2 regions of the Pseudomonas sp. R5-89-07 genome follow, and region 1 is predicted to be linked to the other one. Evidence: predicted binding sites of a transcription regulator. Region 1 holds the regulator's gene; the other holds the start of a gene.
What was found. The regulator sigma-54, encoded in region 1, starts transcription at its own class of promoters, with help from an activator protein. The targets are predictions, from matches to a motif close to ANTGGCATNNANNTTGCTNT.
Positions count from the first base shown of each region.

Region 2: C4J94_RS13360 (circularly permuted type 2 ATP-grasp protein) is a predicted target of sigma-54. The motif match lies at 1,015-1,034, and genes of this name have one in related genera.

Region 1 is NZ_CP027727.1:1,100,519-1,103,726, forward strand. Features, by position in the region: gene ptsN (PTS IIA-like nitrogen regulatory protein PtsN) at 1-113, opposite strand, end outside; gene hpf (ribosome hibernation-promoting factor, HPF/YfiA family) at 124-429, opposite strand; gene C4J94_RS04945 (RNA polymerase factor sigma-54) at 504-1,997, opposite strand; gene lptB (LPS export ABC transporter ATP-binding protein) at 2,182-2,907, opposite strand; gene lptA (lipopolysaccharide transport periplasmic protein LptA) at 2,907-3,208, opposite strand, start outside.
Region 2 is NZ_CP027727.1:2,950,172-2,953,379, reverse strand. Features, by position in the region: gene C4J94_RS13370 (hypothetical protein) at 1-206, opposite strand, end outside; gene C4J94_RS13365 (hypothetical protein) at 292-837, opposite strand; gene C4J94_RS13360 (circularly permuted type 2 ATP-grasp protein) at 1,208-2,617, shown strand; gene C4J94_RS13355 (alpha-E domain-containing protein) at 2,620-3,208, shown strand, end outside.

The DNA of each region.
Region 1 (3,208 bases):
GGCACTTGGCTACTGATCAGGTTGGCAATTTGTTCGAGGGCTTTTTTCTTGCTGCCGCCCGGCACGTTCACGAGGGAACGGCCGGGGGTCAGGATGGTTTCAAGTCGGATCATGGGGGGAGAGTTAACGACCTGTACCTTGCATCAGGTGCAGATTCTTTTCCTTATGCTTTATGAGTTGGCGGTCGAGCTTGTCGTAGAGCGAGTCGATCGCCGCGTACATGTCTTCATGTTCCGCATTGGCGACGAGCTTGGCATTCGGTACGTGCAGGGTGGCCTCGATTTTCTGCTTGAGCTTGTCGACCTCCATGATGACCTGCACGTTGGTGATCTTGTCAAAATGCCCCGCAAGCTTGTTCAGCTTGCTCTCGGTGTACTCACGCAGGGGCTTGGTGACTTCCAGCTGGTGTCCACTGATGTTGACTTGCATACAGCTTCTCCTTCGTTGCCAGTGCATAAAGCGGCAGGCAAAACGCCTGCCACTGGAACGCTGTGGCCCGCCCGTCACATCAAACGCTTTCGCTCGCTGGAAGGCGCGATCCCGAGAGACTCGCGGTACTTGGCGACGGTTCGACGGGCGACCTGAATGCCTTGTGCCTCCAGTAAACCAGCGATCTTGCTGTCACTCAACGGCTTTTTCTGATTTTCCGCGGCAACCAGTTTTTTGATGATCGCGCGGATCGCCGTGGACGAGCATTCGCCGCCTTCGGAGGTGCTTACGTGGCTTGAGAAAAAGTATTTCAGCTCATAAATACCCCGTGGGGTATGCATGAATTTTTGCGTGGTCACCCGTGAAATCGTCGATTCATGCATGCCGACCGCCTCAGCGATGTCGTGCAGTACCAGGGGCTTCATCGCTTCGTCGCCGTATTCCAGGAAGCCGCGTTGATGCTCGACGATCTGGGTCGCCACTTTCATCAGGGTTTCGTTGCGGCTTTGCAGGCTCTTGATGAACCAGCGCGCTTCCTGCAACTGGTTGCGCATGAAGGTGTTGTCGGCGCTGGTGTCGGCGCGCCGCACGAAGCCGGCGTATTGCGGGTTGACGCGCAGGCGCGGCACCGATTCCTGGTTCAGTTCCACCAGCCAGCGTTCGTTGTCCTTGCGCACGATCACGTCGGGCACGACATATTCGGCTTCGCTGGACTCGATCTGCGAGCCAGGGCGAGGGTTGAGGTTCTGCACCAGCTCGATGACCTGGCGCAGTTCGTCTTCCTTGAGCTTCATGCGACGCATCAGCTGGCTGTAGTCGCGGCTGCCCAGCAGGTCGATGTAGTCGCTGACCAGGCGCTTGGCCTCAGCGAGCCAGGGTGTCTTGGCCGGGAGCTGGCGCAGTTGCAGCAGCAGGCACTCGCTGAGCGTGCGCGCGCCGATACCGGCGGGCTCGAATTGCTGGATCCGGTGCAAGACGGCTTCGATCTCGTCCAGTTCAATATCCAGTTCCGGGTCGAAGGCTTCAAGAATTTCCTCGAGCGTTTCGTCCAGGTAGCCCTGGTTATTGATGCAGTCGATCAGGGTGACGGCGATCAGGCGATCGGTGTCCGACATCGGCGCCAGGTTCAGTTGCCACAGCAAATGGCTCTGCAGGCTCTCGCCGACAGACGTACGGGTGGTGAAGTCCCACTCGTCATCATCATTGCTGGGCAGGCTGCTGGCGCTGGTCTGGTAGACGTCTTCCCATGCGGTGTCCACGGGAAGCTCGTTGGGAATGCGTTCGTTCCATTCGCCGTCCTCAAGGTTATCCACCGTGGGGGCGGTTTCCTGGTAGGACGGTTCCTGTACATCGGGATTGGGCTTTTGCTCGATGTTGTCGGCCAACGGGTCGGTATTGTCGAAGTCGTCGCCTTCTTCCTGGCGTTCGAGCATCGGATTGGACTCCAGGGCCTCCTGGATTTCCTGTTGCAGGTCCAGGGTCGACAATTGGAGCAGGCGGATGGCCTGTTGCAGCTGCGGTGTCATCGTCAGCTGCTGGCCCATTCTCAGGACTAGCGATGGTTTCATGGCAGGGGCTTAACACCTTATTCGCCGGCGCAATGCGCCATCCACGACAGGGCGCGTGAGCGCCAAACATAAGCAAATTATATGCCTGATATCGGGGGCTTTGCCTAGAGCGCGGTAACAATAAAAATACTGAGGTTTTTATTGACTCGCGCGCTCAACAGCGAATGGCCTGATACCACCGTGTTTACAGGCGGAACTCGTGACCCAGGTACACTTCCTTGACCAGTTCGTTGGCCAGGATGGTGGCGGAATCGCCCTCGGCAATCAACTGGCCGTCGTTGACGATATAGGCGGTTTCGCAGATATCCAAGGTCTCGCGGACGTTGTGGTCGGTGATCAACACACCGATGCCCTTGGCCTTGAGGTGATGGATGATTTGCTTGATGTCGCCGACCGAGATCGGGTCGACACCGGCGAACGGTTCGTCCAGCAGGATGAACTTGGGCGCGGTCGCCAGGGCGCGGGCAATCTCCACACGACGACGCTCACCACCGGACAAGCTCATGCCGAGGTTGTCGCGAATGTGGTTGATGTGGAATTCCTGAAGCAGGCTTTCCAGTTCCTTGCGGCGGCCGTCGCGGTCGAGTTCCTTGCGGGTCTCGAGGATTGCCATGATGTTGTCGGCTACCGACAGTTTGCGGAAGATCGACGCCTCCTGCGGAAGATAGCCGATACCTGCGCGCGCACGGCCGTGCATCGGCTGGTGGCTGACGTCCAGGTCGTCAATCAATACACGGCCCTGGTCCGCCTGGACCAGCCCGACGATCATGTAGAAGCAGGTGGTCTTGCCGGCGCCGTTGGGGCCGAGCAGGCCGACGATCTGGCCGCTGTCGATCGACAGGCTGACATCGCGTACCACCTGGCGGCTTTTATAGGCCTTGGCCAGATGCTGGGCTTTCAGGGTTGCCATTACTCGGCCTTCTTCTTCGGCTGGATGACCATGTCGATACGTGGGCGAGGTGCGGTGACCTTGTTGCCATTGGCGCGACCCGCCTGGGCGACCTGGGTCTGGGTGTTGTAGACGATCTTCTCGCCTTCGGTGGAGTTGCCGTCGGCACTGAGTACCTTGGCCTGATCAATCAGTACGATGCGATTTTGCTGGGCATGGTACTGGATGGTCTTGCCATAGCCTTTCATCGGGCCCGGGTCTTCTGCCTTTTGCTTCTGTTCGAAGTAAGCCAGGTTGCCCACGGAGGTCACGACGTCGATAT
Region 2 (3,208 bases), 1.8 Mb from region 1:
TGCGTATCGATATCGGCATCGGTTTCAGGCTTGGGCTCGAGCGGCTCAGGCTTGAAGTCTGGACTGTAGTCGTTTTCCTTGGCCACGGGATCGCTCGCCGGCGCTGGATCCTTGGGTGCATCGGCGGCGGTGCCGGGGGCCGGCTCGCCACCGTCAATCGCCGGGTCGTTGCGGTTATCGGTCTGGGGATCGTTATCTGTGGGCATGGCGCACCTCTTTGCAGGCCTGTAGAAAATAGGTAACACGTAAAACTAAGGCGCTGCGTTAACGCGTGAAGTTCCGTCCGATTGCTCATCGCAACGGGTTGTCGACCTGGATATAGAACGCGTAGAAGCCCAACACCAGCCAGAACACCATGAACAACCACGGCGCGCGCATGGAAAACAGCAGCGACTTGCGATAGCCCTTGTGGGTCGATTCCATTTCGGAAAACAACGGCGAGTCATCGTACGCCATGCCCATGACCGGCTCACTGCGCAGCAGCTCGCTTTGCTTGTAGTGCCAGTGATCGATGATCTCGTAGGCGGCGCGAATGCCGGGCCAGGCGTTGAGGGAGCTGAGAATGCCCAGCGCCGCGAGAAAAACCGGCACCACCAGGGTGAACAACTTGCCCCACTCCGGGTTGAGATTGCCCATCCCGGAGACGAAGGCAATCACCAGAAATGACTGCGCGGTGAGGTAGGCGTCGGTGCGGTTGGCCAGGATGCTGGTTTCGTATTGGATTTCGCGACGATAGAAATCGAGCCGGTCCTTGGGCGAACCGAAGATCTTGGCGTTATGCTCGCTGTGGTCGGTTAGGGCCGCTTCCGGAGTGTGCGGTGAAATGATTCTGGGCACGACGGGCTCCACGTGGTTTCAAGACTTGATTAGAAGAACCCGGCCTGGGTGAAGTTCAAGTTTTTCACGCACCAAATTGGAGCGCTTTTGAGCAATGAGAGGACTGCTCAGGGGGCCGCTTCGCAGCCCAGCGGGAGCAAGCTCCTTCGCCACGGGGTATCGCGCTGACTTGGCGGTTTCGGCACACGCTTTGCTTAAACCATTCATCTGCCGGTAAACAGGAGCATTCGTTACCCCCCGACCCAGAGCCGACTCCATAAGAAAGTAAGGACCAGGCCCGTTGGCACCCTCAGCCACAGGCTCATAAAAAAATGCGTTTTTTAAAGCGGCAGTGCCACCCAGCAACCCTGGGCACTGACAAGGTACTGGAATGGCTCGATCTTTCTTCGATGAAATGAATGACGCAGACGGCGTGTGCCGGGCGCACTATCAGGATTTCTCGCGCTGGCTGGCCAATACGCCGCCGGAGTTGCTGGCCCAGCGGCGCCGTGAGGCTGATTTGCTGTTCCACCGCGCCGGGATCACCTTCACTCTGTACGGTGACGAGCAAGACACCGAACGCCTGATCCCCTTCGACATCATCCCGCGCAGCATCCCCGCCAGTGAATGGAGCCTGATCGAGCGCGGCTGTATCCAGCGGGTCACCGCGTTGAACATGTTCCTCGCCGATATCTACCACGACCAGCGCATCATCAAGGCCGGGATCATCCCCGCTGATCAGGTGCTGGGTAACGAGGGGTATCAACAGGCGATGGTCGGCCTGGACCTGCACCGCGACATTTACTCGCACATCTCCGGCGTCGACCTGGTGCGCGACGGTGACGGCACCTATTACGTACTCGAAGACAACCTGCGCACCCCCAGCGGCGTGAGCTACATGCTCGAAGACCGCAAGATGATGATGCGCCTGTTCCCGGAAGTGTTCGCCAGGCAGCGCATCGCGCCGGTGGACCACTACCCCAACCTGCTGCTCAAGACCCTCAAAAGCTCCAGCCGCCTGGACAACCCCAACGTGGTCGTACTCACGCCAGGGCGCTTCAACAGTGCCTTCTTCGAACATGCGTTCCTGGCCCGGGAAATGGGCGTGGAACTGGTGGAAGGCGCCGACCTGTTCGTGCACGACCTCAAGGTATTCATGCGCACCACCGACGGCCCCAAGCCGGTGGACGTGATTTACCGGCGTATCGACGACGCCTTTCTCGACCCCAAGGCCTTCAATCCCGATTCAATGCTCGGCGTACCCGGCCTGGTGGCGGCCTATTGCGCCGGCAATGTGGTGCTGGCCAACGCCATCGGCACCGGTGTGGCCGATGACAAGTCGATCTACCCCTATGTGCCGGAAATGATCCGCTTCTATCTGGATGAAGAGCCGGTGCTGCAAAACGTGCCGACCTTCCAGTGCCGCAAGCCCGATGAACTGTCCCACGTGCTGGCCAACCTTGCGCAACTGGTGGTCAAGGAAACCCAGGGCTCGGGCGGCTACGGGATGCTGGTCGGCCCGGCGTCCACCGCCGCCGAGATCGAGGACTTCCGCCAGCGCATCAAGGCCCGCCCCCACGCTTACATCGCCCAGCCGACCCTGAGCCTGTCGACCTGCCCGACCTTTGTCGAAAACGGCATCGCGCCACGGCATATCGACCTGCGCCCATTTGTGCTGTCGGGCAAGGAAACGCGCCTGGTGCCCGGTGGCCTGACCCGGGTCGCGCTGAAGGAAGGCTCGCTGATCGTCAATTCGTCGCAAGGCGGCGGAACCAAGGACACCTGGGTGGTGGAGGGCTGAGTATGTTGAGTAGAACCGCCGCAGATCTGTACTGGATGTCGCGCTACCTGGAACGCGCCGAGAACCTGGCACGCATGCTCGAAGTCAGTTATTCGCTGTCGCTGATGCCCCACGCCGGGCGCAGCGATGGCCTGGACGAACTGGCGATGTCGCTGCTCAGCAGCGGCACCCTGGACAGTTACCTGGAACGCCACAAGCAACTGGACGCCGAACGCATGCTGCATTTCTTCGCCCTCGACGAAGAAAACCCGGCCAGCATCTACAACTGCCTGCGCGCCGCCCGGGGCAATGCACACGCCGTGCGCGGGCGCATCACCGCCGACATGTGGGAAAACCTCAACGCCACCTGGCTGGAAATGCGCAGCATCGCCGCCGGCGGCCTGGCGCGGCATGGCATCAGCCATTTCTGTGACTGGGTCAAGCAACGCTCGCACCTGTTTCGCGGTGCAACCTCCGGCACCATCATGCGCAATGACGCCTATCGGTTCATTCGCCTGGGCACCTTTGTCGAACGTGCGGATAACACCCTGCGCCTGCTGGATGCGCGCTATGAAATGTTCGGTGAAGAGTCCGAAGAAGTCAGCGATCTGT